2 linked regions of the Caballeronia sp. LZ062 genome follow. The protein of the gene in region 1 interacts with the protein of each later gene in a pairwise test. Links are inferred from orthologs where the notes say so. Each region holds a gene or a part of one and is shown in the gene's direction. Other genes may lie near its edges. The genes, in order: ligA and leuS.

The links.
Region 2: the proteins of ligA (region 1) and leuS interact in binary tests that used the Escherichia coli proteins (3 or more experiments, as listed by UniProt). The link is inferred for Caballeronia sp. LZ062 from one-to-one orthologs.

What each region holds. Positions count from the first base shown.
Region 1 is NZ_JARTWB010000002.1:1,333,422-1,349,203, reverse strand. Bases 4,351-7,323 are described here. They hold ligA (NAD-dependent DNA ligase LigA), read left to right. Parts: upstream 4,351-4,784; coding sequence 4,785-6,863; downstream 6,864-7,323. Other genes in these bases: def (peptide deformylase), read left to right, coding at 6,860-7,323; P9239_RS12385 (cell division protein ZipA C-terminal FtsZ-binding domain-containing protein), read left to right, coding at 4,351-4,604. In the rest of the region: chromosome segregation protein SMC, read left to right, coding at 1-3,197; more of P9239_RS12385, read left to right, coding at 3,351-4,350; more of def, read left to right, coding at 7,324-7,393; P9239_RS12370 (hypothetical protein), read right to left, coding at 7,454-7,690; P9239_RS23390 (pseudouridine synthase), read right to left, coding at 7,909-10,101; P9239_RS12355 ([protein-PII] uridylyltransferase), read right to left, coding at 10,108-12,693; map (type I methionyl aminopeptidase), read right to left, coding at 12,782-13,591; rpsB (30S ribosomal protein S2), read left to right, coding at 13,962-14,714; tsf (translation elongation factor Ts), read left to right, coding at 14,851-15,732. UniProt on the Escherichia coli protein: DNA ligase that catalyzes the formation of phosphodiester linkages between 5'-phosphoryl and 3'-hydroxyl groups in double-stranded DNA using NAD as a coenzyme and as the energy source for the reaction.
Region 2 is NZ_JARTWB010000002.1:180,215-196,167, forward strand. The notes cover bases 6,546-9,689. They hold leuS (leucine--tRNA ligase), read left to right. Parts: upstream 6,546-6,892; coding sequence 6,893-9,487; downstream 9,488-9,689. Other genes in these bases: P9239_RS06925 (biopolymer transporter ExbD), read left to right, coding at 6,546-6,576; lptE (LPS assembly lipoprotein LptE), read left to right, coding at 9,547-9,689. Outside these bases: tkt (transketolase), read left to right, coding at 1-1,363; gap (type I glyceraldehyde-3-phosphate dehydrogenase), read left to right, coding at 1,412-2,422; P9239_RS06900 (hypothetical protein), read right to left, coding at 2,483-2,872; fur (ferric iron uptake transcriptional regulator), read right to left, coding at 3,096-3,524; P9239_RS06910 (outer membrane protein assembly factor BamE), read left to right, coding at 3,745-4,539; dapB (4-hydroxy-tetrahydrodipicolinate reductase), read left to right, coding at 4,667-5,464; P9239_RS06920 (MotA/TolQ/ExbB proton channel family protein), read left to right, coding at 5,478-6,143; more of P9239_RS06925, read left to right, coding at 6,154-6,545; more of lptE, read left to right, coding at 9,690-10,098; holA (DNA polymerase III subunit delta), read left to right, coding at 10,120-11,205; P9239_RS06945 (glutamate-5-semialdehyde dehydrogenase), read left to right, coding at 11,318-12,589; P9239_RS06950 (CopD family protein), read left to right, coding at 12,610-13,026; P9239_RS06955 (MurR/RpiR family transcriptional regulator), read right to left, coding at 13,054-13,893; edd (phosphogluconate dehydratase), read left to right, coding at 14,193-15,953.

The sequences.
Region 1 (15,782 bases):
TCACGCGCGACGGCACCTCCAGCTACTACATCAACAACCTGCCCGCGCGACGCCGCGACATACAGGACATCTTTCTCGGCACGGGTCTCGGTCCGCGCGCCTACGCGATCATCGGGCAGGGCATGATCGCGCGGATCATCGAGGCGAAGCCCGAAGACCTGCGCGTGTTCCTCGAAGAAGCCGCGGGCGTGTCGAAATACAAGGAGCGTCGGCGGGAGACGGAAAATCGTCTGCACGATACGCGCGAAAATCTGACGCGCGTGGAAGATATCGTGCGCGAGCTGACGGCTAATCTGGAGAAGCTGGAAGCGCAGGCCATCGTCGCGACGAAATACAAGGCATTGCAGGCTGAAGGCGAAGAGAAGCAGCGTCTGCTGTGGCTTCTGCGCAAGAACGAAGCGGGCAACGAAGCCGAGCGCCAGCAGCGCGCCATCCGCGACGCACAGATCGAACTCGAAGCGCAGACGGCGCGTCTGCGCGAAGTGGAAGCGCAACTGGAAACGCTGCGCGTCGCGCACTACAGCGCGAGCGACGCCATGCAGGGCGCGCAGGGCGCGCTCTACGAGGCGAATGCCGAAGTGAGCCGGCTGGAAGCGGAGATCCGCTTCATCGTCGAGTCGCGCAATCGCGTTCAGGCGCAGATTGCCGCGCTCGCCGCGCAGCGCGAGCAATGGCAGATGCAGGCGCAAAAGGCGCGCGACGAAATCGAAACGGCGTCCGAAGCATTGGCCGAAGGCGAAGAGAAGGCCGCGATCGCGCAAGAGAACGCCGCTGCGAAGCATGACGCGCTGCCCGCGCTCGAAGCCCGCTGGCGCGACGCTCAGGCGAAGCTGAACGAAGAACGCGCGGGCATCGCGCGGGCCGAGCAGGCGCTCAAGCTCGAAGCGGCGCATCAGCGCAACGCGGATCAGCAGCTTCAGCAATTGCAGCAGCGTCAGGAACGCCTGAAGAACGAAGCGGGCGGCCTCGACGCCCCCGACGAAGCGCAACTCGAAGAACTGCGCATGCAGCTTGCCGAGAACGAAGAGATTCTGGCCGAAGCGCAGGCGCGTCTTGCCGATGCGCAGGAAACCGTGCCGCGCCTCGACGCCGAGCGCCGCGCCGCGCAAGAGCGCGTGCAGGCGGAAAGCGCACAGATTCATCAGCTAGAAGCACGCCTTGCCGCGCTGAAAGCGTTGCAGGAGAGCGTGCAGACAGAAGGCAAGATCCAGCCGTGGCTCGACAAGCACGAACTCGGCGCGCTGCCGCGTCTGTGGAAGAAGCTGCACGTCGAAGCGGGCTGGGAACCGGCGCTCGAAGCCGTGCTGCGCGAGCGTCTCGCCGCGCTCGAAGTGTCGAATCTCGACTGGATCAAGGCGTTCGCGAGCGACGCGCCGCCCGCGAAGCTCGCGTTCTTCGCGCCGCCCGTCGCCGGCAAGCCGCTCGACGCGCCGCAGGGTTTGCGGCCGTTGACCGCGCTTCTTCGCATCGATGATCCGGGCATTCGCGCGGTGCTCAACGAATGGCTCGGCAATACGTTCATCGCCGACGACATCGCGCAGGCGCTCGCCATGCGCAATCAATTGCCGGAAGGCGGCGCGTTCGTCGTGAAGGCGGGGCATACGGTCACGCGCGTGGGCGTGCAGCTTTACGCGTCGGATTCCGAGCAGTCGGGCATGTTGGCCCGCGCGCAGGAAATCGAAAATCTCGCGCGGCAAGTGCGCGCCCAGGCGCTGCTCGCGGATGAAGCGAAGGCCAACGCCGTGCGCGCCGACGCCGCTCACACGCAGGCATCGCAAGTTCTCGCCGACGCGCGTTCCGCCGCCGAGCGCGCGACGCAGCGCGTCCACGCGTTGCAGATGGACGTGCTCAAGCTCACGCAGGCGCACGAGCGCTACACGCAGCGCAGCACGCAGATCGGCGAGGAACTGGAAGAAATCGCCGCGCAGATCGAGGAACAGCGTGCGCTGCGAGCTGAATCCGAAGCTGCGTTCGAGCAGCACGACGCCGAAATCGCGCAATTGCAGGCGCGTTTCGAAGACAACCAGCTCGCGTTCGAATCGCTCGACGAGGCGCTCACGAACGCGCGCCATGAATTGCGCGAACTGGAACGCGCGGCCAGCGACGCGAACTTCGCGGCGCGCGGTCTCGCAGCGAAGATCGAGGAATACAGGCGCAGCATCGACACGGCGCACGAGCAGAGCGAACGCGTCGAGGGCGCGCTGGAAGACGCGCGGGCCGAACTCGAAACCATCAACGCGCAGACTGCGCAGACGGGTTTGCAGGACGCGCTCGAAGTACGCGCGGCACGCGAAGAGGCGCTGCACGCGGCGCGCATCGAACTGGACGATCTCACCGCGCGGCTGCGTCAGGCCGACGAGCAGCGCCTTCAGACCGAGCGGTCGCTCCAGCCGCTGCGCGACAAGATCAACGAATTGCAGTTGAAGGAACAGGCGGCGCGCATCAGCGGCGAGCAGTACGTCGAGCAGTTGCAGGCCGCGGGCGTCGACGAAGCGGAATTGCAGGCGAAGCTCACGCCCGACATGAAGCCGTCGTATCTGCAAGGGGAAGTTACGCGCCTGAACAACGCCGTGATCGCGCTCGGGCCGGTCAACATGGCCGCGCTCGAAGAACTCGCGGCGGCGACCGAGCGCAAGCACTTCCTCGACGCGCAGTCGGCCGATCTGAACGACGCCATCGGCACGCTGGAAGACGCAATCCAGAAGATCGACCAGGAAACGCGCGCCCTGTTGCAAGGCACGTTCGACGAAGTGAATCGCCATTTCGGCGATCTGTTCCCGCGTCTTTTCGGCGGCGGGCAGGCGAAGCTCATCATGACGGGCGACGAAATTCTCGATGCCGGCGTGCAGGTCATGGCGCAGCCGCCCGGCAAGAAGAATTCGACGATTCACCTGCTGTCGGGCGGCGAAAAGGCGCTCACCGCGACGGCGCTCGTCTTCGCGATGTTCCAGTTGAATCCCGCGCCGTTCTGTCTGCTGGATGAAGTGGACGCGCCGCTCGACGACGCGAACACGGAACGCTTCGCCAACCTCGTGCGGGCCATGTCGAGCAAGACCCAGTTCCTCTTCATCTCGCACAACAAGATCGCGATGGAGATGGCGCAGCAGCTGATCGGCGTCACCATGCAGGAGCAGGGCGTGTCGCGCATCGTCGCGGTGGATATGGAATCCGCCGCAGGATTCGCGCAGAACGGCTGACCCGGTTTTATGAATAACGGCCGGACGTGGAGCCGGCCAGGCGCGCAGGCGCGGAGTGGCGCGCATCGGCGAGGCGGCGGCAAAGGCCGGCGCATCGGATGCGCGCGACAGATCGCGCGGCGCTTCGTAACCCAAAAGAATGATGGAGCGTGCATGGACGAGTTGACACTCGGATTGATCGGAGCGGGAGCGGTGGTGGTCGGCGGCGTGGTGGTGTACAACGCGTGGCAGAGCGCGAAAGTGCGGCGCAGGATGCCGCGCCCGATGCCCGACGAGGCCGCCGACGCGCTCGCGCGCCAGGAAACCGACGAGGAGCAGCCGTTCATCGAGCCGGTGCGCCCCGCGCGGCGCGAGCCGGTCGCGGAAGATGCGCAGCAGGACGCGCGCGTCGAACCGAGTTTCGGCGGCGTCCCTGTATCGACCGAGGCTGCGGCGGTCACGCCTGCCGTCGCGCCGGCGGACACGCCTGTCGATTTGCAGGCGGAAGCGACGTCCGCTAACGGCGTGGCCGAAGAACCCGCGCTCATCGAGGAAGACGAACGCAGTGAGCCGGTCATGCCCGCTGCCACGACCATTTCTTCGGCGCCGCCGGCTGTCGTCGACCGGCGCATCGACTGCGTGGTGCCGATTCGGCTCGCGGCTCCGGTGCCCGGCGATCGCGTGATTCCGCTCGCGCAGCGGCTGCGTCGCGCCGGCACGAAACCCGTGACCATCGAAGGCAAGGCGGAAGGCGAGAGCACGTGGGAACTGTTGCGCCACGGCGTGCGCTACGAGGAACTGCGCGCGGCGGCGCAACTTGCGAACCGCAGCGGTCCGCTGAACGAACTGGAATTCTCGGAATTCGTGACGGGCGTGCAGCGTCTGGCGGACGCCATCGACGGCGCACCCGAATTCCCCGACATGATGGAAACCGTGGGCATGGCGCGCGAGCTGGACGGTTTCGCCGCGCAGTGCGATGCGCAACTGTCCATCAACATTCTCTCCGACGGCGCGCCGTGGTCCGCCAACTACGTGCAGGCGGTGGCCTCGCAGGACGGCTTGCTGCTCTCGCGCGACGGCACGCGCTTTGTCAAGCTGGACGCGAAGCAGAACCCGGTGTTCATGCTCCAGTTCGGCGACACGAATTTCCTGCGCGACGACCTCACGTATAAAGGCGGCCAGATGATCACGCTGGTGCTGGACGTGCCCGTCGCCGATGAAGACATCCTGCCGTTCCGCCTGATGTGCGATTACGCGAAGTCGCTGTCGGAGCGCATCGGGGCGCGCGTGGTCGACGATCAGCGCCGGCCGCTGCCGGAATCGGCACTGCTCGCCATCGAGAAGCAATTGATGACGCTCTACGCGAAGCTGGAGCAGGCAGGTATGCCGGCCGGCTCGGCTGCCACGCGAAGGCTGTTCAGCCAGTAACGCTTCGTCTGTAGGTTCTGTTTAGTGTTTCGATCGCGCCCCTTGCCGGGGCGCTTTCCGTTGGTGCGCGCCGCCACACGTGCATTTTGCCTAGACCGTTTGGCCGATGCCGCGATGACTGATCTTCTGAGACAATCGAACGGTCGGTTGAACTGACTCATCTCATTCCTCGAAAGCCGCATGTCCGCAAAAACGAAAGCCGAATCCGCCGCCACCGCCAAGTCGCTCGCGCCCGTGCCAAGCGCCGACCGGCCGGAGGAACGCGCCGCATGGCTGCGCACGGAACTCGAACGCGCGAACTACGCGTACTACGTGCTCGACCAGCCGGATTTGCCCGACGCCGAATACGACACGCTGTTCAAGGAGTTGCAGGGAATCGAAGCTGCGCATCCCGAACTGGTCACGCCGGATTCGCCGACGCAGCGCGTGGGCGGGCAGGTTGCCGAAGGCTTTGCGCCGGTCGTCCATGACGTGCCGATGCTTTCGCTCAACAACGGCTTCGCGGACGAAGACATTGCGGCGTTCGACAAACGCGTGTCCGACGCGCTCGGCTATGCGCCTGTGCAGTACGCGTGCGAGCTCAAGTTCGACGGCCTGGCGATCTCGCTGCGCTACGACGACGGCCGCTTCGTGCAGGCCTCGACTCGCGGCGACGGCGCCACCGGCGAGGACGTGACGGCCAACGTGCGGACCATCCGCTCGATTCCGCTCACGCTCAAAGGCGCGCATGTGCCCAAGCGTCTCGACGTGCGCGGCGAAGTGCTCATGTTCAAGCGCGACTTCGAGCGGCTGAACGCGCGCCAGCGCGACGCCGGCCAGCGAGAATTCGCGAATCCGCGCAACGCCGCGGCGGGCAGCCTGCGGCAGCTCGATCCGAAAATGACGGCGCAGCGGCCGTTGTCGTTCTTTGCCTACGGCATCGGCGTGCTGGACGGCGCAGATATGCCCGACACGCACGCGGCGCTGCTCGACTGGTATCACGAAATGGGCCTGCCGGTGAACGCGGAGCGCGGTGTGGTCGAAGGCGCGGAGGGTTTGCTCGGGTTCTTTCGGAAGACGGGCGAGAAGCGTGAGAAGCTGCCGTACGACATCGACGGCGTCGTCTACAAGGTCAACCGGCGCGACGAGCAGGAGAAGCTCGGCTTCGTTTCCCGTGCGCCGCGGTTCGCACTGGCGCACAAGTTTCCGGCGCAGGAGGCGCTGACGCAACTCGTGGCCATCGACGTGCAGGTCGGCAGAACGGGCGCGATCACGCCGGTTGCGCGGCTCTCGCCGGTGTTCGTCGGCGGCGCGACGGTGACCAACGCGACGCTGCATAACGAAGACGAAGTGCGCCGCAAGGACATTCGCATCGGCGATACGGTGACCGTGCGCCGCGCGGGCGACGTGATTCCCGAAGTCGTCGGCGCGATCCTGGAACGGCGTCCTGCCGACGCCCGCGAGTTCGTCATGCCGACGGAGTGCCCCGTGTGCGGCTCGAAGATCGAGCGGCTGCCGGATGAGGCCGTGGCCCGCTGCACAGGCGGGCTCTTTTGCCCGGCGCAACGCAAACAGGCGCTGTGGCACTTTGCGCAACGCCGCGCACTCGACATCGACGGTCTCGGTGAGAAGATCATCGACCAGTTGGTGGAGCAGAATCTCGTGCGCACGCCCGCCGATCTGTTTAGCCTCGGCTTCTCGACGCTTGCGGCGCTCGACCGCTTCGCCGACAAATCAGCGCAGAACCTGCTGGATTCGCTCGAGAAGGCGCGTCGTACGACGCTGCCGCGTTTCATCTATGCGCTCGGCATCCGTCACGTTGGGGAATCCACCGCCAAAGATCTCGCGAAGCATTTCGGCTCGCTCGACCCGATCATGGCGGCATCCGTCGAAGAACTGCTGGAAGTCAACGACGTCGGACCGGTCGTCGCCGAGGCTATTCACAACTTCTTCAGCGAAGCGCACAACCAGCACGTGATCGAGCAGTTGCGGGCGAAGGTGTCGTGGCCTGAAGGGCCGCCTGCGCCGAAAGCGCCGCAGGGCGTGCTGGCCGGCAAGACCGTGGTGCTGACGGGAACGTTGCCGACGCTCTCGCGCGAGGAAGCGAAAGAAATGCTGGAGGCGGCTGGCGCGAAAGTGGCCGGTTCCGTCTCGAAAAAGACCGACTACGTGGTGGCGGGCGCCGAAGCGGGCAGCAAACTCGCAAAGGCGGAGGAACTCGGGGTTCCCGTCGTCGACGAAGACGGCATGAAGAAGCTTTTGGAAGGAGTCACGCCATGATCCGGGAAATTCTTAAGATGGGCGATCCGCGTCTCTTGCGCATCGCCCAGCCTGTCGAACATTTCGACACGCCGGAACTGCACACGCTCGTGCAGGACATGTTCGACACCATGCGCGACGCGAACGGCGCGGGACTCGCCGCGCCGCAAATCGGCGTCGATCTGCAGGTGGTCATCTTCGGCTTCCGGCACAACGAGCGTTATCCGGACGCGCCGCCCGTGCCGGAGACGGTGCTGATCAATCCGATTATCACGCCCAACGGGCATGACATGGAGGAGGGATGGGAGGGATGTCTTTCCGTACCGGGACTGCGCGGCGCGGTCCAGCGATTCTCGATGATCCGCTACCAGGGCTTCGATCAGTACGGCAACGCCATCGAGCGGCTCGCGGAAGGGTTTCATGCGCGCGTCGTGCAGCACGAGTGCGACCACCTGATCGGCAAGCTCTATCCGATGCGCATCACCGACTTTTCGAAGTTCGGCTTTACTGAAGTGCTCTTTCCTGGGCTCGATCCGGCGGGCGACGACTGAATCGAACCGCTGGCTGACCGTAAAGAAAAAACCCGCTTGTAGCCAAGCGGGTTCCTTTTTTCAGGCCAGCGTTTGTGAATCGCGCGTCGCATTGGGCTGGCGGAACAGCGCGACATGCGCCGGATTCGCCGAGCCTTGCAAACGTCCGTCGGGCAGACGCGCGAACACCATTTCGCCGATGCCGGGGCTCGTCACGACGACTTCATCGCGCAGGGCGAGCAACGCTTCGAGCCGTCGTCGGCCGCTCACGATTTCAAGACCGGTTTCCGTCGCACGAACGATGATCTCAACTGACATGGACATTTCTCCTCGAAGCGTTGATGCTGATTGCCGTTATTCCAATGCCCGTCCCCGACACGACGGGGCTGTCAAAAGTTCTCGGACATTCCGTGTCTAACGGATATTTGACCGATTTTCTTTAGCCTAAATGCGGACAAAATAAAACGGCGCGATCGCATGAGCGATCGCGCCGTTCTTTGCTTCGAATGTCGCGTTTCCGCGACGATGCTGCCGAATCAGAAGGTCTCGTCAGGAGCCAGATAGCGCCATTGTCCGGGCGGTAGGGCGCCGAGCGTGACGCGTCCCATGCGAATACGCTTCAGCCCGACGACTTCGAGGCCGACGAGTTCACACATGCGGCGGATCTGGCGCTTCTTGCCTTCGCGCAGCACGAAGCGAAGCTGCTCGCCGTTCTGCCAGCTCACCTGGGCGGTCTTGAGCGGCACGCCGTCGAGCTCCAGACCGTGACGCAGAAGCGCGAGCTTCTCTTCGGGCAAGTGCTGATCGACATCGACGGTATGCTCGCCGTAGCGCACGCGCACAAGGTACTCCTTGTCCACTTCGGAATGCCCGCCGATGAGTTGCTTCGCGATGCGGCCGTCCTGCGTCAAGACGAGCAGGCCCGTGGAATCGATATCGAGACGGCCCGCGGGCGCGAGCGTGCGCAGGTGGCCCGGCGAGAAGCGGATTCCGGAGCGGTCTTCGTCCCAGTGATTCGCCGGGTTGATCAGCGTGACGGCGGGTTCGTACCCGTCTTCTGCCTGCCCCGACACGTAGCCTACCGGCTTGTGCAGCAGGATCGTGACGAGCTGCGACTGTGCCGAGCGCGCGGCGGGCAGGATCTCGATGTTCTGGTCCGGGCGGATGCGGGACCCGAGCGTGTCGATCACTTCGCCATCGACGAGCACCCAGCCCTTTTCGATCCACTCGTCGGCTTCACGGCGTGAGCACAGGCCGAGTTCGGACATGACCTTGGATAGGCGCACGAGGTTGTCGGCGTGGGCGTGCGGCTTTCTGGGCGTGTCGGTGCTCGCTGAGGCGCGGTCGCGTTCTGCACGATCCGCGGCGTGCTCGGGCTTGCGGGCCTTGCCCTGAGCGGAGCGGTCGTCGAGTGGCTTGCGTAGCGCGCGGTCATTCGACGCGATGCGCGGCGCATCGCTGCCTGATCGGACCGGACGGCGGTCGTCGCCACGAGAGGTGCGCTCGCCGCGTGCTCCGGTGGACCGGCGCGGACCGCGTTCGGCGAACGCAGGGCGCGAGTCGTCGCCGCGTGGATTCATCGGACGGCGGTCGTCGCCACGCGACTCGCGCTGGCCGCGTCCTTCGGTTGCGCGACGCGGACCGCCATCGGCGAACGGAGAGCGCGATGCATCGCCGCGTGGTTCGAACGTACGCCGCTCGTTGCCGCGAGCATCGCGCTCGCCGCGTCCTTCCGTCGACCGACGCGGGCCGCGTTCGCCGGACGCCGGGCGCGAGTCGTCGTGCCGCGGTTTGAACGCGCGCCGCTCGTCAGTACGCGAATCGCGCTCGCCGCGTCCTTCGGTTGCGCGACGCGGACCGCGTTCGCCGAACGCCGGGCGTGCGTCGTCGTGGCGCGGGTTGAAGGGCCGCCGTTCGTTACTACGCGAGTCGCGGTCGCCGCGTCCTTCGGACGACCGACGCGGACCGCGATCGCCCAACGAAGAGCGCGAGTCGTCGCCACGCGGTTTGAACGCGCGCCGCTCGTCACTGCGCGAATCGCGCTCACCGCGTCCTTCAGTCGCTCGACGCTCCCCGAACGCAGGGCGCGAATCATCACCACGCGGTGTGAACGCACGCCGCTCGCCGCCGCGCGAATCGCGCTCACCGCGTCCTTCGGCCGCACGACGCGGCCCACGCTCTCCGAACGAATCGCGCGGATCATCACCACGCGGTGTGAACGCACGCCGCTCGTCACTACGCGAATCGCGCTCACCGCGTCCCTCGGCCGCACGACGAGGACCGCGCTCCCCGAAGGCAGGGCGCGAATCATCACCACGCGGTTTGAACGCACGCCGCCCGTCACTACGCGAACCGCGCTCACCGCGTCCTTCAACGGCACGACGCGGACCGCGCTCCCCGAAGGCAGGGCGCGAATCATCAACACGCGGTTTGAACGCACGCCGTAGGTCGCCGCGCGGATCGCGCTCACCGCGTCCTTCCGCTGCCCGACGTTCCCCGAACGCAGCACGCGAATCATCGCCGCGCGGTTTAAGCGCACGCCGCTCTCCCGGTGCGTCGCCGCGTCCGGTCGAAGCCGCCCGCGCCTCCGCAGGCTTTCCGCGCTTGACCAGCGCCTTGTCAGGCGCCGTTTCGCGCGCAGGCTTGCGCCCGGTGATAGTTCCGGAGCGAACCGGCGATCGCGTCCCCGACGTGGGACGCGGATGTTTGGCTGTCAGTTTGACGCGCATAAAGTCTCAGGCTGCGATCGCGCGCAGCAGTTCGGTTTCGACCTGGATCTGCGTGCGGTTCGACGACAGGCTCTTGCCATCGAGCAGGAACACGTCTTCGACGCGTTCACCGAGCGTGTTGATTCGGGCCGCCTGCACGCCGATCCGGTGTTGCGCCAGCACGCGCGCGATCGAATAAAGAAGGCCCTGCCGATCGTTCGCCGACACGGACAGGATGTAATACTGGCCACGCTCGTCGGGGCGCAAATCCACGCGCGGCGTGACCGGAAAAGTGCGCACGAGCCGCGAAACGCGGCCCTTCGAGGGCTCCGGCAGAATGCTTTCGTCCGTCAGGCGCGCGCTCAATTGTTGCTCGACGAGATTGGCGATATCACGATAACTCCCGTCGTGATCCGGATGCGCCACGAGGAAGTTGTCTAGCGCGTAGCCGTGGCGCGTGGTGGTGATGCGTGCATCGAGCACGGACAAGCCGTTCTTGTCGAAATACGCGCAAATGCCCGCGAAGAGGTCCGGCCGGTCGCGCAGATAGACGAGCACCTGCAACGCCGCGCCGATCGGCGAGGGCCGCGCGCGCACGATGGGCGACTCGCTTTCCACATGCCGGCACAGCACGCGCGTCTGCCACGCGATATCCGCCGGATCGTGACGCAGGAAATAGCCGACGTCGAGCTGATCCCACAGGCGCTTTTCCGCGCCTTCCGGCACGGTTTCGAGGCGCAGCAGCGCGAGCGCGGCCTCGCGCCGGGACTTGAGCTCGGAGTTCGTGTCGGGGCGCGCGCCGCCGAGCACGGCGAGCGTCGCGCGGAACAGGTCTTCCAGCAGCTTGCCTTTCCAGTTGTTCCAGACCTTCGGGCTCGTGCCGCGAATGTCCGCCACGGTCAGCAGATAGAGCGCCGTCAGGCGCCGCTCCGTTTTCACGACCGACGCGAACTGCTTGATGACTTCGGGATCGCTCGTGTCCTGCTTCTGCGCGACGTGGCTCATGGTCAGATGCTGCTGCACCAGCCACACGACGAGTTCCGTGTCGTCGGCGCCGATCTCGTGTTCGCGGCAGAAGCGGCGGGCGTCGGCCATGCCGAGCGTCGAATGATCACCGCCGCGTCCCTTCGCGATATCGTGGAAGAGCGCCGCCACGTAGAGCACCCACGGCCGCTCGAAGTTGCCCATCAGCTGGCTGCAGAACGGATACTCGTGCGCGTGCTCGGCAATCGCGAAGCGGCGCAGATTGCGCAGCACCATCAGGATGTGCTGATCGACCGTATAGACGTGGTAGAGGTCGTGCTGCATCTGCCCGACGATGCGCCGGAAATTCAGCAGATAGCGCCCGAGCACGCTCGTCTGGTTCATCAGTCGCAGCGCATGCGTGATGCCTTCGGGCTGCTTCAGGATCTCCATGAAAAGACGACGGTTCTCCGGGTCGCGCCGCCAGTTGCGGTCCATGATTTCGCGGGCGTTGTAGATCGCCCGCAGAGTCCGCGCGGAGAGTCCCTTGACGCCGCGCGTCTGCTCATACAGCAGGAACGCTTCGAGGATGGCGTGCGGTTCCCGCTCGAACACGTCGTCGCTGGCGATTTCCAGCATGCCTTGCTTCTCGACGAACCGCTCCGACAGCACGCGCGTGATGCCCGACGTCGACGGAAACAGCTGCGCTTCAACGTTCTGAATCAGAATGGTCGCGAGTTGCGTGACGGCCTTGGCCGCCCAGTAATAGCGCCGCATCAGCTGCTCGCTCGCGCGCTTGGCGGCGGTCGCCTTGAAGCCGAAGCTCTCGGCGAGCGGCGTCTGCAAGTCGAAAACGAGGATGTCCTGCCGGCGCTTGGCGATCACATGCAGGCGGGCGCGCAGCGTCTTCAGGAAACCTTCGTTGCGGCGCAGTTCGCGCGCTTCCCGCTCAGTGATCAGTTCGCGCGCGTCCAGTTCGCGCCAGCTCGAGCCGAATCCCGCCGCCCGCGTGATCCACAGAATCAGTTGCAGGTCGCGCAAGCCGCCCGGGCTTTCCTTGATGTTCGGCTCGAGGCTGTACGGCGTGTCCTGGAATTTGGCGTGACGCTGGCGCATTTCCAGCACTTTCGCCTGAAAGAAGGAACGCGGGTCGAGCGTCTCGCGATAGCGTTCCGTGAAGCGGGCGAAGAGCGCCGCGTCGCCGCCGATGCGCCGCGCTTCCAGCAGCGATGTCAGCACCGTGACGTCGTTGCTCGCTTCCGCGATGCATTGATCGACCGAGCGCACGCTGCTGCCGATATCGAGCCCCAGATCCCACGCCATGCCGATGAAACGCTCGACGCGTTCGTTGACGTCGGCCTCTTCAGCCTGCGCCACGGCGTCCGGCAGCAAGACGAGAATATCGACGTCGGAATAGGGCGCAAGCTCGCCGCGCCCGTAACCGCCGACCGCGACGAGCGTCGCGCTCGCGGGCATGCCGGACGCGGACCAGGCGCCTTTCAGGGCGTCGTCGGTGATGCGGGCCAGCGCTTGCATCAGCGATTCGACGTTCGACGCCGTCTCGAAGCGTTCGATGAGTGCGGCTTTCGCTGCCTTGTAGGCGGCGCGCAGCGTTTCGCAAGGCGAGGCGACGGCGGCAGTGACGCTCATGGGACGGGTCGGCGTGAGTTGGCGGGAACGGCGGAAGACGGATCAGGAAGGCGGCTGCGCGCGGCGCGCGCAGCGTGTCGAACGTTTCTTACGCGGTCGCCGCGATCAGTTGCGAGGGCGCTTGCGTGCCGGCGGACACGGTCAGCACTTCGTAGCCGGTCGGCGTCACGAGCACCGTGTGCTCCCATTGTGCGGACAGACTGCGGTCGCGCGTCTTGACGGTCCACTGGTCGGGCATCGTGCGGATGTCGCGCCGGCCGGCATTGATCATCGGCTCGACGGTGAAGATCATGCCCGGTTGCAACTCGATGCCCGTGCCCGGCCGCCCGTAGTGCAGCACCTGCGGCTCTTCGTGGAACACCTTGCCGATGCCGTGGCCGCAGTACTCGCGCACGACGCTGTAGCCTTGCGCCTCGGCGTGCTTCTGAATAGCGTGGCCGATGTCGCCCAGATGCGCGCCCGGGCGCACTTGATCGATGCCGAGCCACATGCAGTCGAACGTCGTCTGCACCAGGCGCTTGGCGAGAATCGAACCCTCGCCGACGATGAACATGCGGCTCGTGTCGCCGAAATAGCCGTCCTTGATCACCGTGATGTCGATGTTCAGCGCGTCGCCGCTTTTCAGCACCTTCTCGCCGGGAATGCCGTGGCAAATGACGTCGTTGACCGAGATGCAAGTGGCCTTCGGGTACGGCGGATAGCCGGGCGGCTGGTAATTGAGCGGTGCGGGCACCGTGCCCTGTTCCTTCACCATGTATTCGTGGCAAAGGCGGTCGAGTTCTTCGGTGGTCACGCCGGGAACGATATGCGGCGTGATGAAATCGAGCACTTCGCTGGCGAGCCGGCAGGCGACGCGCATCTGCGCGATATCGTGATCGTTTTTCAGCGTAATGGACATGACTGGCTCTGAATGCGCGGTGTGGCGGGAAGGCGGGCGTGAGCCGCGAAAGCGGGCATTATCGCACCTTAGGAAAGGCGCCGCAGCGCGATTCTGCTGCGCGCCCGGCGCTTGCGCCGGTTTCGGCGCTGGTTTTGCGGCCATCGTGCAGCTTGAGCCGTGTAATCGTCACATGCTATACTCATGGGCTAAGTCTTAGTCCACTCGGTGTGGCTGGACTTAGAAGCGTTCGCGGTTCACAAGGCAGCGCTATTTCGAAACTCAAGCCGGCGCACCCAGGGTGTCCGGCGTCCGGGCAGCGAGAGATGTCGCTGAAACCGGGCGCAGGATGCGGCAGCCGGCTTAAGACCTAACCCTCGCGGAGAATTTCATGGCAGTCACGATGCGTCAAATGCTGGAAGCCGGTGTCCACTTCGGTCACCAAACGCGCTTCTGGAACCCCAAGATGGCCCCGTACATCTTCGGTCATCGCAACAAGATTCACATCATCAACCTCGAAAAGACGCTGCCGCTCTACAACGACGCGCTGAAGTACGTGCGCCAGTTGGCAGCGAATCGCGGCACGATTCTTTTCGTCGGCACGAAGCGTCAGTCGCGCGACACCATTGCGCAGGAAGCGCAGCGCGCAGGCATGCCGTTCGTCAACGCCCGCTGGCTCGGCGGCATGCTGACGAACTTCAAGACGCTGAAAGTGTCCATCAAGCGCCTGAAGGACATGGAAGCAGCGGTCGAGTCGGGTGAAACCGAGCGCATGAGCAAGAAGGAAGCCCTTCTGTTCGAACGCGAAATCGCCAAGCTGCAAAAGTCGATCGGCGGCGTGAAGGACATGGGCGGCATTCCGGACGCGATCTTCGTGATCGACGTCGGCTACCACAAGATCGCCGTCACCGAAGCGAAGAAGCTCGGCATTCCGGTCATCGCCGTGGTCGACACGAACCACTCGCCGGAAGGCATCGACTACGTGATCCCGGGTAACGACGACGCGTCGAAGGCCGTCGCCCTGTACGCCGAAGGCGTTGCGGACGCGATACTCGAAGGCCGCGCGAACGCCGTGAACGACGTCGTTCAGGCCGTGCGCAACGGCGAAGGCGACGAGTTCGTCGAGGTCAACGCAGAGGCGTAATCGAGCCCTGTGGCCGGCAAAAAAGGGGGCTTTGCGAAAGGCCCCTTTTTTTTAGTCGGCGCGATGGTTGAACCAATCTTTGCCGTGGGCGCAGACGCGCCGGCGGCACGTATCAAACAGACTCAAGGAGCGAATGATGGCGGCAATTACCGCAAGCATGGTGGCAGAACTGCGCGCGAAGACCGATGCGCCGATGATGGAATGCAAGAAGGCGCTGACCGAAGCCGACGGCGACATGGCGCGCGCTGAAGAGCTGCTGCGCGTGAAGCTCGGCAACAAGGCGAGCAAGGCGGCATCGCGCGTGACGGCCGAAGGCATCGTCGTGGCGCACGTCGAAGGCGGCGTGGGCGCGCTCGTCGAGCTGAACTGCGAAACCGACTTCGTCGCGAAGAACGACGACTTTATGACCTTCGGCAAGGGCATCGCGGCGCTGGTCGCGAAGAGCAACCCGGCTGACGTGGCCGCGCTGTCGGCCATGCCGTACGAAAGCAACACGGTCGACGCCGTGCGTCTCGCGCTCGTCGGCAAGATCGGTGAAAACCTGTCGATCCGCCGCTTCGTGCGCTTCGAAACGTCGAACAAGCTCGCGTCGTATCTGCACGGCACGCGCATCGGCGTGCTGGTCGAGTTCACCGGCGCGGACGAGCAAGTCGGCAAGGACGTGGCGATGCACATCGCCGCGATGAAGCCGGTTTCGCTGTCGGCGGACGAAGTGCCGGCCGATCTGATCGCGAAGGAACGCAGCATCGCCGAGCAGAAGGCTGCTGAATCGGGCAAGCCGGCTGAGATCGTCGCGAAGATGGTCGACGGCAGCGTCCAGAAGTATCTGAAGGAAGTCTCGCTGCTGAACCAGCCGTTCGTGAAGAACGACAAGCAGACGATCGAACAGATGCTGAAGGCAGCCAACGCCTCGGTGCAGAAGTTTGCGCTCTTCGTGGTGGGCGAGGGCATCGAGAAGCGCCAGGACGATTTCGCGGCAGAAGTGGCGGCGCAAGTCGCGGCGGCCAAGCAGTCGTAAGCCGTACCCGCGGCGCGTGCGCTGAATGGCGCGGCGCCGCGTCGAAGCGA
Region 2 (15,953 bases), 1.2 Mb from region 1 along the record:
TGCCGCCATCGCGCAGGCGAAGCAATCCGACAAGCCGACGCTCATCTGCTGCCGCACGGTCATCGGCAAGGGCGCGCCGACGAAGGCGGGCGGCCACGACGCGCACGGCGCGCCGCTCGGCGGCGACGAGATCGCGGCCACGCGCGCGGCCATCGGCTGGCAATACGAGCCGTTCGTCATCCCGCAGGAAGTCTATGCAGCGTGGGACGCGAAGGAGCAGGGCGCGCGCGTGGAAGGCGAGTGGAACAAGGCGTTCGACGCCTATCGCGCGAAGTACGCTGAACAGGCCGCCGAATTCGCCCGCCGCATGAAGGGCGAGCTGCCCGCCGACTGGAAAGCCAGCGCCGCGAAGATCATCGAGGACGCGAACCAGCGCGCTGAAACCGTCGCGACGCGCAAGGCATCGCAACAGACCATCGAAGGACTCGCCGCCGCGCTGCCGGAACTGCTCGGCGGTTCCGCCGACCTGACCGGCTCCAATCTCACGAACTGGAAGGCGTCGAAAGCGGTGCGCGCCGCCGGCGACGCGGAGAACGCCAACGCGGGCCACGCGGGCATCCAGTGGGGCAACCACATCAATTACGGCGTGCGCGAATTCGGCATGAGCGCGGCCATCAACGGGATCGCGCTGCATGGCGGCTTCCGTCCGTTCGGCGGCACGTTCCTGACGTTCTCGGACTACAGCCGCAACGCGCTGCGCGTCGCCGCGTTGATGAAGTCGCGCTCCATCTTCGTGTTCACGCACGATTCCATCGGCCTCGGCGAAGACGGACCGACGCACCAGTCGGTCGAGCACGTGTCCAGCCTGCGCCTGATTCCGCAGTTGCAGACGTGGCGCCCGGCGGACACGGTCGAGACGGCCGTCGCGTGGACGCATGCCATCGAGCACGAAGGCCCGTCGACGCTCGTTTTCAGCCGCCAGAACTTGCAGTTCTCGCCGCGCAACGACATCCAGATCGCGAACATCGCGAAGGGCGGCTACGTGCTCGTCGACTGGAACGACGACATTCCCGCGCGCAAGATCATTCTGATCGCGACGGGCTCGGAAGTGCAGCTCGCCATGCAAGCCGTCGAGGCGCTCGCGAAGGAAGGCATCGGCGCACGCGTCGTCTCGATGCCCTGCACGAACCTCTTCGACAAGCAGGACGCCGAGTACCGCGAGCGCGTGTTGCCGAAGGGCGTGGCGCGCGTGGCGATCGAAGCGGGCGTGACGGATTTCTGGCGCAAGTACGTGGGCCTCGAAGGCGGCGTGGTCGGCATCGACACGTTCGGCGAGTCCGCGCCGGCCGGGGCGCTCTTCAAGCACTTCGGCTTCACGGTGGAGCACGTCGTCGAGACGGCGAAGGCCGTTCTGGCCGCGTAAGTGTCCGCGTGCAGCGAAGCAAGGTTTTTTAAGCCAAGGAGATAGACCATGACGATTCGCGTTGCAATCAACGGCTACGGCCGGATCGGCCGCAACACGTTGCGCGCCTTCTACGAGAACGGCAAGAAGCACGACATCGAGATCGTCGCCATTAACGATCTCGGCGACGCCAAGACGAACGCCCACCTCACGCAGTACGACACCGCGCACGGCAAGTTCCCGGGCGACGTGTCGGTGGACGGCGACTACCTCGTCGTCAACGGCGACAAGATTCGCGTGCTGGCGAACCGCAATCCGGCCGAACTGCCGTGGGGCGAGCTGAACGTCGACGTGGTGATGGAGTGCACCGGCTTCTTCACGACGAAGGAAAAGGCGAGCGCGCACATCAAGGGCGGCGCGAAGAAGGTCATCATTTCCGCGCCGGGCGGCAAGGACGTTGACGCGACCATCGTGTACGGCGTGAACCACAATGTGCTGAAGGCATCGGACACGGTCATCTCGAACGCTTCGTGCACGACGAACTGCCTCGCGCCGCTCGTCAAGCCGCTGAACGACAAGATCGGCCTCGTCAACGGCCTGATGACCACGATTCACGCCTACACGAACGACCAGGTTCTGACCGACGTGTATCACGAAGACCTGCGCCGCGCGCGCTCGGCCACGCATAGCCAGATTCCGACGAAGACGGGCGCTGCGTCGGCGGTCGGTCTCGTGCTGCCGGAGCTGAACGGCAAGCTGGACGGCTACGCGATCCGCGTGCCGACCATCAACGTGTCGGTGGTGGATCTGTCGTTCATCGCCGCACGCGACACGACGGTCGAAGAAGTCAACAAGATCATGAAGGAAGCGTCGGAAGGCGAGCTGAAGGGCATTCTCGGCTACAACGACGCGCCGCTCGTTTCGGTCGACTTCAACCACAACCCGGCTTCGTCGACGTTCGACGCGACGCTCACCAAGGTGTCGGGCCGTCTCGTGAAGGTATCGAGCTGGTACGACAACGAATGGGGCTTCTCGAACCGCATGCTTGATACGGCTGTGGCACTCGCGAACGCGAAGTAAGTTCCGGCCCGCTGGAATGACAGAGCCGCTCTTCGGAGCGGCTTTGTTTTTGGTGCGGCGTTATGCGAGCCGTTCGCGCAGGAACGATATGACATACGGCGTGGCGGCCGCCGCAACCGCCGATGCCGTGCCCGGATCGAGGCCCATGCGTGCGCCGATCGATTCGGCGATGCGTCCGGTCAGCACGCCTTCGCCGCCGTCTGCCAGCGATTTGAAGAAGCCATCGCCCCGCACGAGACCAGCGGCGAACGCGGCGAAGAAGCTCTTGCCGGGATGGTCGCCAAGCAAGCCCTGGCTTTGTTCTTCGGCGTGCGTGTGCGCCGTTTCCGCAGCCGTACTAAGCATTTGCTGACTATCTTCCGGGCTAAAGCCCTGATCGGTGAGCGCCTGAGTGGCTTGCACACCGTGCGACGAAGAGAGAAATTCCGATACGAGTTGTTGCACGTCCATTGACGTTACTCCTTTTGACGTTCGCTCATTGCAGGTCCGCGGAAAGCAGATTGAAGCCGCAGAGGGCTAGTGATCGCCGGCGGCCGTTGCCAGGACATCGGCGGTCGCGGGAAGTGCCATCGCGACAATTGCGGACGGTATAGACGAAACGAAACCGCCGTCCATCGAAGCCGATGGACGGCGGTTTTCGCAATCGCGGCGCGCCCGGCCGGGCGCGCGTCGCTCAATGCTTGCGGTGCGGGCAGTTTTCCTTCGTGCACGCGCCGTAGAGCGCCAGCGCGTGCTCGTGCAGCTTGAACCCGCGTTCTTTCGCGATGGACTGCTGGCGGCGTTCGATTTCCGCATCGAAGAATTCTTCGACGCGCCCGCAGTCTATGCAAACGAGGTGATCGTGGTGCGAACCTTCGTTCAGCTCGAACACAGCCTTGCCCGATTCGAAGTTGCTTCGCGACAGCAGGCCCGCCTGCTCGAACTGCGTGAGCACGCGATACACGGTAGCGAGCCCGATATCGAGCTCTTCGTTGAGCAGGTTGCGATACACGTCTTCAGCGGTCAGGTGGCGCACCGGACTATGCTGAAAGATCTCCAGAATTTTGAGGCGGGGCAGGGTCGCCTTGAGCCCGATATTTTTCAGATCGGAGGGATTGGTCATGGCTAGGCATCCCTAGAGTACAATTCAAGGTTCTCATAGTAATGCGTTTTTCCGAATCCTGACATCTCATGCGGAAAGCACGCGGAAAGGACGCAGAAGCGCACGCAGGAAGCGTATCGAGAGCGGAGCGAGAAGCGCGGCGTTATCAGTGTCATCGGCGCTGTGCGCGAAAGGTGAAATGATCTCAAAATTTTTATCGAATTGCAGGGAGAGCCGTCGCATGCGGGGAACCATCATCGCAGCAACCCTCGCCGCGTTGCTCGCGGGTTGCTCGACGTACGACAGCGTCACGCAGAAGATCGCGCAGAGCATCACGCCGTATCGCATTACGGTCGTGCAGGGCAACTTCGTTTCGCAGGAAGCGGCAAGCCAGATGCAGGTCGGCATGTCGCGCGATCAGGTCAGGCAACTGCTCGGCACGCCGCTGCTTACCGACATGTTCCACGCCGATCGCTGGGACTACGTGTTCTACTTCAAGCGCGGTTCGACCGCCGTGGTGCAGCAGCGCGACTTCATCGTGAACTTCGCGAGCGATCGCGTCGTGAGCTGGTCGGGCGGCGAGAATCTGCCGTCCAACCTCGAACTGCTCGCTGAAATCGACGGCGACAAGGGCGTGAAAGTCGCGAAGCCCGTAGCGGCGCCCGCAGCGGTTGCGGCGGCATCGGCAACGGCGGCGTCGGCCGTGACCGCGCCGGCCGGCGAACCGTCCACGCAGCCGAACACGTCGGCTGCGTTCGCCGGCGATGCCAATCAGCAAGCCGCGCAGGCCGCGAATCGGGCGACGGCGCAAGTCGAAATGCCGACTGGCCGTACCCAGTCGTCCGTGCGCCCGAATGTTCCGCAAAGCGCGGGCGCGGCGCCCGGCGCGGCGAGCGTCGGCGGCAACTCGCAGATCCAGTTGCAGCGCAAGCCGCAGACGATCACGATTCCGGACAGCAGCGCCGTCGGTCCCGCCAGCACGTCGCCGACGCCGGCCAACGCGGGCGGACAAGCGCAATTCACCATGCCGCAGTAACGCGGCCAGGCATCATGGCCGGGAGGGCGCGCCGCTCGCGTCTTTCCGGGCAGACCGGCGTCGCGGGCGTTAGCGCGTGACGCCGTATCAATCCGCCGCGCTCGCCGCGGTCCAACACGAGACAGCCATGAAGATCGCCATCGCCGGGGCGTCGGGCCGCATGGGCCGGATGCTGATCGAAACTGTTCTGAACGACCCTGAAGCGCAACTCGTCGGCGCGCTCGACCGTCCGGGCGTGCCGCAGCTCGGGCAGGACGCGGGCGCGTTCCTCGGCAAGACAACGGGCGTCGCGCTCACCGACGACATCGAGCGCGTGTTCGCCGACGCCGACTATCTGATCGACTTCACGCGTCCTGAAGGCACGCTTGCTCATCTGGACGCGGCGCTGCGTCACGACGTGAAGATGGTGATCGGCACGACGGGTTTTTCGGACGAGCAAAAGGCGCAACTGAAGCAGGCGGGCGACAAGATCGGCGTCGTGTTCGCGCCGAACATGAGCGTCGGCGTGAACGTGACGCTCAAGCTGCTCGAATTCGCCGCAAAGCAATTCGCGCAGGGTTACGACATTGAAATTATCGAGGCGCACCATCGGCATAAGGTGGATGCGCCGTCCGGCACCGCGCTGGCGATGGGCGAAGTGGTGGCCCGCGCGCTCGGCCGCGACCTGAAGGACTGCGCCGTTTATGCGCGCGAAGGCGTGACCGGCGAGCGCGATCCGTCGACCATCGGCTTCTCCGCGATACGCGGCGGCGATATCGTCGGCGATCACACGGTGCTGTTCGCGGGCATCGGCGAGCGCATCGAGATCACGCACAAGTCCGCGAGCCGTCTTTCCTACGCGCAAGGCGCGCTGCGTGCGGTGCGCTTCCTCGCCGCGCACGAGAAGGGCTTCTTCGACATGCAAGACGTGCTCGGCCTGCGCTGAGACGCACATGGCGATGGCGGCAACGGGCGTTATCCACTATCTGCAAAGCGGCGATGCCGTCACGCATGCGGTCGCGGGCGTGCTGCTCGCCATGTCGCTCGCGAGCTGGTGTTTCCTGCTCGTGAAGGCGTGGGTGCTCGCGCGCGCGAAGTGGCAGGGGCCGCGCGCGCTGCAACGCTTCTGGCAGGCGTCGACGCTGAAAGACGGCATCGGCGCGCTGCGAAGCGCGGATCGCGAGCGTGTGTATCTGCCGCTTGCCGAAGCAGCGTGGCGCGCCTCCGAAGCGGAAGTGCCGGGTGCGCTGCTCGCGCGCGTCGAGCGTAACGAGCGTGTGCTGCGCGCGCTGCGTCAGGCGCTGCTTCACTCGCAACGCAGGCTCGAATTCGGCCAGGTTTTGCTCGCGTCGGTGGGCAGCACGGCGCCGTTCGTCGGCTTGCTCGGCACCGTCTGGGGCATCTATCACGCGCTCGGCAGCATCGCGGCGAGCGGACAGGCGATGATCGAAAACGTCGCGGCGCCGGTCGGCGAGGCGCTCATCATGACCGCGTTCGGGCTCGTCGTCGCCATTCCGGCCGTGCTTGCGTACAACGTCCTCGGCCGCTATGTGCGGCAAATTTCGGAGGAACTGGACGGCTTCGCGCACGATCTGCACGCGTTCGTGTGCGGCGAGACGCAGTAAGGAGCGCGCGATGGCCTTCGGCGGACTCGACAAAAAGCCCAACGGCTCCCCCATGGCCGACATCAACATGACGCCGCTGATCGACGTCATGCTCGTCTTGCTGGTGATCTTCATCATCACGGCGCCGCTTTTCACGCACGCCATCCGGCTGGATTTGCCTAAGGTTTCGTCGCAGGCCGCGCGCGAGACGCCTCAGACCATCACGCTGTCCATCGACGACGCCGGCAAGCTCTACTGGAACGACGCGCCGATCAGCGCGAACGAAATGCGCGCGCGCTTCGCCGCGGCGGGCAAGGCGGCCGAGAAGCCGGAATTGCATTTGCGGGCGTCGAGCGCCACGCGGTACGAAATCGTCGCTCAAGTCATGGGCGCCGCGCAGCAGGCCGGAATCGAGCGGATCGGGTTCGTCACGCAGCCGGTGCAGGCGCAATAAGACGTTCGGATTCGGCCTATGCCGTTCGGCTGAATTGCCGGACGCCTGTGGGCCGCGCAGACTTCCAGCAAGTGGCCAGAAAACGCTCGGCTAGCGGCTTTACGAATCCAGGACACGCGGGGAGCGGACGGTATAATCGCCCTTTGCCCGTCCAAGGCGTCCCGCGTCAATCAGAGCAGGCCCGATTCCGCCGTTTCATCCCGCGAGTCGCAGGCCGTTCGACCACGCACCGTCTGGATTCGCCACTGCAGCCAGCGCGGTAACGCCCAACGAAGCTCGCGCCCGTCCACAGCATCAAGCGTAAAGCCATCACACCATGCACGATAAATACGTACCCGCCGACGTCGAATCCGCCGCGCAGAGCACCTGGCGCGCGAACGACGTCTACCGGACGACCGAGACGTCGACTAAGCCCAAGTTCTACTGCGTCTCGATGCTGCCGTATCCGTCGGGCAAGCTGCATATGGGCCACGTGCGCAACTACACGATCAACGACGTGATGTACCGTTATCTGCGCATGAACGGCCACAACACGCTCATGCCGATGGGCTGGGACGCGTTCGGCATGCCCGCCGAAAATGCCGCGATGGCCAACGGCGTGCCGCCCGCCAAGTGGACGTACGACAACATCGCGTACATGAAGAAGCAGATGCAGTCGATGGGTCTTGCCATCGACTGGTCGCGCGAAGTCGCCACGTGCTCGCCCGAGTACTACAAGTGGAACCAGTGGCTGTTCCTCAAGATGCTGGAAAAGGGCATCGCCTACAAGAAGACCGGCACGGTGAACTGGGATCCGGTGGACCAGACGGTGCTCGCGAACGAACAGGTGATCGACGGGCGCGGCTGGCGCTCGGGCGCGCTCGTCGAGAAGCGCGAGATCCCGATGTACTACCTGCGTATTACCGATTACGCGGATCAACTGCTCGACGATCTCGAAGGCCTCGGCTGGCCCGAGCGCGTGAAGATCATGCAGCAGAACTGGATCGGCAAGAGCTTCGGCGTGAACTTCGGCTTCCCGTATGAAATTGACGGCGAAGCGAAGCTGCTGCGCGTCTTCACCACGCGCGCCGATACCATCATGGGCGTGACGTTCGCGGCGATCGCGGCGGAGCATCCGCTTGCCACGCGTCTTGCGCGCGACAACGCCGGTTTGCAGGCGTTCATCGAGGAATGCAAGCGCGGCGGCGTCGCGGAAGCCGACGTCGCCACGATGGAAAAGAAGGGCATGGCGACCGGCTTTTTCGTCACGCATCCGCTGACGGGCGAGAAGGTTGAAGTGTGGATCGGCAATTACGTGCTGATGTCCTACGGCGAAGGCGCCGTGATGGGCGTGCCGGCGCACGACGAACGCGACTTCGCATTCGCGAAGAAATACGACTTGCCGATCAAGCCGGTGATTGCCGTCGAAGGCAAGACGTACTCCACGCAAGCCTGGGAAGAGTGGTACGGCGACAAGACGGCCGGCCGCCTCGTGAACAGCGGCAAGTACGACGGTCTCACCACCGACGAAGCGATCAATGCGATCGCCGCCGACCTGAAGGCGAAAGACTTGGGCGACAAGCAGGTCACGTGTCGTCTGCGCGACTGGGGCATCTCGCGTCAGCGTTACTGGGGCACGCCGATCCCGATCATTCACTGCCCGAGCTGCGGCGACGTGCCGGTGCCGGAGAAGGATCTGCCGGTCGTGCTGCCCGAAGACCTCGTGCCGGACGGCACGGGCAATCCGCTCGCCAAGTCCGAAGCGTTTCTCAACTGCTCGTGCCCGAAGTGCGGTGCGGCAGCGAAGCGAGAAACGGACACCATGGACACGTTCGTCGATTCGTCGTGGTACTTCTCGCGCTATAGCGCGCCGGACGCCGCGACGATGGTCGACGAACGCACCGATTACTGGATGCCGATGGACCAATACATCGGCGGTATCGAGCACGCCATTCTTCACCTGCTGTATTCGCGCTTCTGGACCAAGGTCATGCGCGACATGGGCCTCGTGAAGTTCGGTGAGCCTGCCAAGAATCTGCTCACGCAGGGCATGGTGCTCAACGAGACGTTCTACCGCGAAGACGCGAGCGGCAAGAAGACCTGGTACAACCCGCTCGAAGTGACCGTGTCGCACGACGACAAGGGCCGTCCGACCGGCGCGACGCTTATTGCCGACGGGAAGCCGGTCGTGCTCGGCGGCGTCGAAAAGATGTCGAAATCGAAGAACAACGGTGTCGATCCTCAGACGCTCATCGACCAATACGGCGCGGATACCGCGCGTCTTTTCGTGATGTTCGCGGCGCCGCCGGAGCAATCGCTCGAATGGTCGGGCGCGGGTGTCGAAGGTGCGAGCCGCTTCCTGCGCCGCGTGTGGCACTTCGCGCACGACAACGCAGAGGCACTGCGCCAGCATCGCAAGCTCGACGCATCCAAATTGGGCGATACGGATCGCGCGCTGCGCCGCGAAATTTACACCGTGCTGAAGCAAGCCGATTTCGACTACGGCCGCCTGCAATACAACACGGTCGTCTCGGCCGCGATGAAGATGCTCAACGCGCTCGACAGCGCGAAGAACGCGGGCGAAGGCGTGCTGAACGAAACCTTCGGCGTGCTGCTGCGCGTGCTGTATCCGGTCGTTCCGCACATCACGTTCCAGTTGTGGTCGGAACTGGGCTATGCCGACGAATCCGGCCCGTTGCTCGACGCGCCGTGGCCGAAGGTTGACGAAGCCGCCCTCGAGCAGTCGGAAATCGAACTGGTGCTGCAAGTGAACGGCAAGGTGCGGGGGGCGTTGACCGTGGCGAAGGACGCATCGCGCGAAGCGATCGAGCAAGCGGCTCTCGCGCACGAAATGTTCGAAAAATTCTCGGAAGGCCGCGCGCCGAAGAAGATCGTGGTGGTGCCGGGGCGTCTCGTCAACGTGGTGGTCTGATGGCCAAAACCTGTGAATTCGATGTGCGCGTGAAAGCCGTTGAGAAAGGCGCGGCGAGCGTGAGCCGGCGCTCGTTTCTCGCGCTGCTCGGCGGCGCGGTCGCACTGTCCGCGTGCGGCTTCCAGTTGCGCGGCCAGCAGGACTACGCCTTCAAACGCCTCGCAATCAACGGCGGCGCGCCGCAGATGGTCGGGCGGCTCGAACGCATGGTGCAGGGCGGAAGCGATACCGTTATCGTGAAGGCCTCGGAGAAGCCGGACGCGACGCTCTTTCTCAACGAAGGACAGGGTGTCACCACGCTCAGTCTTAATTCTGAAGGCGTGATCCAGGAATACGAACTCGTCTATAACCTGGGCTACACGCTCGTCGGTGCGGATGGTGTCGTGCTAATTCCGCCAAGCACCATTGCGCTGAATCGTGCGATGACCTACAGCAACCAGTACACGCTCGGAAAGTCGCAGGAAGCTACGCTGCTCTTCAACGACATGCGCAACGACGCCGTGGATCAGCTGACGCGCCGTCTGGCGGTCGTGCGTTCGCTGCATCCGACGCCGGCGGAGCAAACGCCGGGCATCGCGCCGCGGGCCCCGCTGCCCACGCCGCCGCTGTAACGCGCCGCGCGACCGGTCATCATGCAGCTGAAGCTCGACGCGCTCGAAGCGCACCTCGCCAAAGGCCTGAAGGCGCTGTACGTCGTGTATGGCGACGAGCATCTGCTCGCGCAGGAAGCGTGCGACCGCATCCGGGCCGCCGCACGTGCGGGCGGCTTCACGGATCGCACGGTGTTCACGGTCGAGCGCGGGTTCGACTGGAGCGCGCTCATCGGCGCGACGCAGTCGATGTCGCTCTTCGGCGACCGTCAACTGATCGAATTGCGCATTCCGACGGGCAAGCCGGGCAAGGAGGGCGGCGAGGCGCTGAAGACGCTCGCCGTTGCCGACAACCCGGACGTCGTCACGCTGGTCACGCTGCCGCGCCTCGATTCCGCGACGCAGAAGTCCGCGTGGTTCACGGCGCTCGCCGGTGCGGGCGTCGCGCTGAAGGTCGATCCGGTCGACCGCGCGCAATTGCCGATGTGGGTCGGCCAGCGGCTCGCGCAGCAGGGGCAGCGAGTCGCGCCGGGCGAAGAGGGGCGGCGCGCGCTCGTCTTCATCGCGGAACGTGTCGAGGGCAATCTGCTTGCCGCGCATCAGGAAATTCAGAAGCTCGGGCTGCTCTATCCGCAAGGCGTGCTCACATTCGAGCAGATTCAAGATGCAGTGCTGAACGTCGCCCGCTATGACGTCTTCAAGCTGAACGAGGCGATGCTGACGGGAGACGTCGGCCGTCTTTCCCGCATGCTGGACGGCCTCAAAGGCGAAGGCGAAGCGGCCGTGCTCGTGCTGTGGGCGCTCGTGGACGAAGTGCGCACGCTGTTGCGCATCAAGCGCGGCGTGACGTCGGGCAAGCCGCTCGCCACGCTGCTGCGCGAGAACCGCGTGTGGGGACCGCGCGAGCGGTTGATCGGCCCGGCGCTTTCCCGTGTGACCGAAGACGTGCTCGAACGCGCGCTCGCGCTCGCGGCGCGGCTGGATCGGCAGGTCAAAGGGCTCTCGGGTCGTTCCGGCAGCGCCGGCGCGCGCGGCAGCGAGCCGCCGCCCGATCCGTGGGCGGGCATGTTCGAGCTGGCGATGGCCGTGGCGCAGGGCGCATCGCCGCCGCCGCGACCGCGTCGCTGACACGCGCCACGGCTTAGAATGACTCTTCGCGCGTCCCGGTATCCACAGAGCCGCGTGCGCCCCTCAGCTTACTGATGCCGCCCTTTCGCAACCGGCATACGGAATGATCCAGATGAACATCGACCAGTACATGACCGACCTCGGCCGCCGCGCGCGCGTGGCGTCACGCGCGATGGCGCGGGCGTCGACGGCGGCGAAAAACGCGGCGCTCGTCGCGGTGGCGAACGCGATCGAACGGGAGCGCGACGCGCTCAAGGCCGCGAACGCGCGCGATCTGGAGAGAGCCCGCGAGAAGGGTCACGACGCGGCGTTTATCGACCGTCTGACGCTTTCGGACAAGGCGCTCGGCACGATGGTCGAAGGTTTGCGGCAAGTCGCTGCGCTGGCCGATCCGATCGGTGAGATCAGCGGGCTCAAGTTTCGTCCGACGGGCATCCAGGTCGGGCAGATGCGCGTGCCGCTCGGCGTGATCGGCATCATCTACGAGTCGCGGCCGAATGTGACCATCGACGCCGCCGCGCTCTGCCTCAAGTCAGGCAACGCGACAATTCTGCGCGGCGGTTCCGAGGCGCTCGAATGCAACACCGCGCTGGCGAAGCTGATCGGCGAGGGATTGCAAGCAGCCGGACTGCCGCAGGACGCGGTGCAGGTCGTGGAGACGGCGGACCGCGCGGCGGTCGGCAAGCTCATCACCATGACCGAGTTCGTCGACGTGATCGTCCCGCGCGGCGGTAAGAGCCTGATCGCGCGGCTGATGGAAGAATCGCGCGTGCCGATGATCAAGCATCTCGACGGTATCTGCCACGTGTACGTGGATGACCGCGCCGATCTCGCGAAAGCGGCGGCGATCTGCGACAACGCGAAGACGCATCGTTACGGCACCTGCAACACGATGGAAACGCTGCTCGTCGCGCGTCAACTCGCTGACGCCGCGCTGCCCATGCTCGCGCGTGCCTTCCAGGCGAAAGACGTCGAACTGCGTGTGGACGCGGCGGCGCGCAAGGTGCTCGAAGCCGCGCAAATCGGCGCGCTCGTGGATGCCACCGACGAAGACTGGAGCACCGAGTACCTCGCGCCGGTTCTCGCTGTGAAGGTCGTCGAAGGACTGGACGAAGCCATCGACCATATCAACACTTACGGCTCGCATCATACGGACGCCATCGTCACCGAAGACCATGATCGCGCCATGCGTTTCCTGCGCGAAGTCGACTCGGCAAGCGTGATGGTCAACGCATCGACGCGCTTTGCCGATGGTTTCGAGTTCGGCTTGGGCGCGGAAATCGGCATTTCGAACGACAAACTCCACGCGCGCGGACCCGTCGGGCTGGAAGGGCTGACCTCGCTCAAGTACGTCGTGCTCGGTCACGGTGAAGTGCGTCAATAAGAACGAATCAAAGACGAATAATGCTCTGGATCAAGTCGCTGCATATCGTGCTGGTCGCCTCGTGGTTCGCGGGGCTGTTCTATCTGCCGCGCATCTACGTGAATCTGGCGATGGAAAAGGACCCTGCAGCCACCGCGCGTCTCTTGCTCATGGCGCGCAAGCTCTTCCGCTTCATGACGTTCATCGCGGTGCCAGCGCTCGCGTGCGGGCTGTGGTTGTGGCTCGATGTCGGCATCGGGCGTGGCCAGGGCTGGCTGCACGCGAAGCTCGGCATCGTCGCGTTGCTGATCGTGTATCACGCGTATTGCGGCGTTTTGCTGCGCACGTTCGAACGCGGTGAGAACACGCGCTCGGACAAGTGGTACCGCATGTATAACGAGCTGCCGGTGCTCGGGCTGCTCGGCGCGACGCTGCTCGTCGTCATCAAGCCCTTCTGAGACCGGCTTCGTGGGCCGGACCTCGGCTCACGTTCCCACTCTGCGCCGCTCCAGCACGTCCTTCGCTTCGGCCAGCTTTTCCGCCAGATCCGGCCCGCGCGCCAGCGCCAATCCCACCGCCAGAATGTCGCCGATCGCGAGATGCGAGACGCGCGATGTCATCGGCGAAAAAATGTCCGTGTCTTCATCGACGTTCGCGAAAAGGCCGACGCTTGCCAGTCTCGCGAGCGGCGAATTGCCGTGCGTGATCGCGATGACCTTCGCCCCGCCATTCAGCGCCGACTTGCAGGCGTCGAGGATATCTTTCGTGCGTCCGGTGTTCGATATCGCGACGACCACGTCGCCCGGTCCGAGCAGCGCCGCGGACGTCGTGTATGTGTGCGGGTCGGCATATGCGACGGACGGCACGCCGAGCCGGAAGAACTTGTGCTGCATGTCGAGCGCGGCGATGCCCGAGCCGCCTGCGCCGTAAAACTCGATGCGCCGCGCATCCGCAAGAATCGCGATGGCCGCCGCGACGCTGTGCGACGACAAACTATTGCGCACCGCGATGAGGGCGCCGATGGTGCGGTCCAGCACCTTCGCCGCGACGCCGGCGGCGGGCTCGTCGCTCCGAACGTCGCGGTAGACCGTGGGCACGTCCGCCGCGACGCTTTGCGCGAGACGTATCTTGAATTCACGGAAGCCGGAAAAGCCGAGCGCCTGACAGAAGCGCGCGATGGTCGGCTGGCTGACGCCAGCCCGGGCGGCAAAGTCGGTCATCGAAAGGTCCAGGACTTCGCGTGGCGCTTCCAGCACATAATCGGCGAGCTTGCGCTCGGACGGGCGCAACTGCTCGCGCATTGCTTCGACTTGGGACAGCAACATCGGAAAACTCGCTTATGCTGGAAATTTGCCTGCGACTATAGCCGATGACCGGCCTTGTACAAATACTACATATTACCGAGGCGATTTATCAGGGATTTCCCTTGGATGTAGACAGCGGAAGGCATGGAGTTACGCGTCCGCTGAATACAAGGCTGCGTCGGCCGCGTTGTCAGCATGTAGTTTTTCTACTAATATGCTGCAAACGGCCATTTACACTACAACGACGCAGCCGCCGTTCTTCGCGATTGTCCAACCCATAACTCGACGGCATGCGCGCCGCAGTGAGACAAGGAGCTTCGATGGTTTCCCCGCATTCACAACTCAAGAAAGTCACCGACCGCGTGATCGAGCGCAGCAAGGCCACGCGTGCCGCGTACCTCGCGCGCATCGACGCGGCGCACGGTAAGTTTCCGGCGCGCGGCGCGTTGTCGTGCGCCAATCTCGCCCACGGTTTCGCCGGACTCGAAGGGCAGGAGAAGATCGCGATCAAGGCGGTGCGCGAGCCGAACATCGGCATCGTGTCGTCTTATAACGAGATGCTTTCCGCCCACGCGCCGTATAAGAGCTTTCCCGACATCATCAAGCAGGCGGCGCGAGAACACGGCGGCATCGCGCAATTCGCGGGCGGCGTGCCGGCCATGTGCGACGGCATCACGCAGGGCAACGCAGGCATGGAACTGTCGCTGTTCTCGCGCGAAGTCATTGCCATGAGCACGGCCGTCGCGCTCACGCACAACATGTTCGACGCGGCGCTGTGCCTCGGCGTCTGCGACAAGATCGTGCCGGGCCTGGCCATCGGCGCGCTGCAATTCGGGCACTTGCCGACCATTTTCGTCCCCGCCGGCCCGATGACGAGCGGCCTCACCAACGACGAAAAAGCGAAGGTTCGCCAGGAGTTCGCGACCGGCAAGTGCAACCGCGATGCGTTGCTGGAAGCCGAAGCCGCCGCGTATCACGGCCACGGCACGTGCACGTTCTATGGCACGGCGAACAGTAATCAGATGCTGATGGAAGTGATGGGGCTGCATCTGCCGAGCGCGGCCTTCGTGCATCCGCACACGCCGCTGCGCGATGCGCTTACCGCCGAAGCCGCGCGCCGCGTGCTCGATCTCACAATTGAACGCGGCAACTACACGCCGATCGGCCATATCGTCGACGAGAAGGCGATCGTCAACGGCATCGTCGCGCTGCTCGCAACGGGCGGTTCCACCAATCACACGCTGCACCTTGTGGCGATCGCGCGGGCGGCGGGCATAGTGATCGACTGGAACGACTTCGACGAGTTGTCGCAGGTCGTGCCGCTGCTCGCGAAAATCTATCCGAACGGCAAGGCCGACGTGAACCACTTCCACGCGGCGGGCGGCGTGGCGTTTCTCGTGCGCAACCTGCTGGAAGGCGGCTTGCTGCACGAAGACGTGCAGACGGTCGCGGGCCGCGGCTTGTCGCATTACACGAAGGAGCCGAAGCTGATCGACGGCAAGCTGCGGTGGGTCGATGGCGCCGCCGAAAGTCACGACACCAAGGTGCTGCGTGGCATTCGCGAGCCATTCCAGCCGGACGGCGGCTTGCGGCTGATGCAAGGAAAGCTCGGGCGTGGCGTCATCAAGATTTCGGCGGTGGCGCCGGAGCATCGCGTGGTGAAGGCGCCGGCGATCGTCTTCAATTCGCAGGAGGAAGTGCAGGAAGCGTTCGACAACGGAGAGCTGAAGCGCGATTTCGTCGCGGTCGTGCGCTTCCAGGGCGCGCGTGCGAACGGTATGCCGGAACTGCACCGGTTGACGCCGCTTCTCGGCGTGCTGCAGGATCAGGGCTTTCACGTGGCGCTCGTCACGGATGGCCGCATGTCGGGTGCATCGGGCAAGGTGCCCGCCGTGATCCACGTTTCGCCCGAGGCGTTGCTGCACGGGCCGCTCGGCAAGGTGCGCACGGGCGACATGCTGGTGATCGACGCGCCGGCGGGCGTGCTCGACATCGAAATCGATGCGCGCGAATGGGCGTCGCGTGAAGTCGAGGCGCCGGCGAATCAGGCGGAAAACGAAGTCGGCTTCGGGCGCGAACTC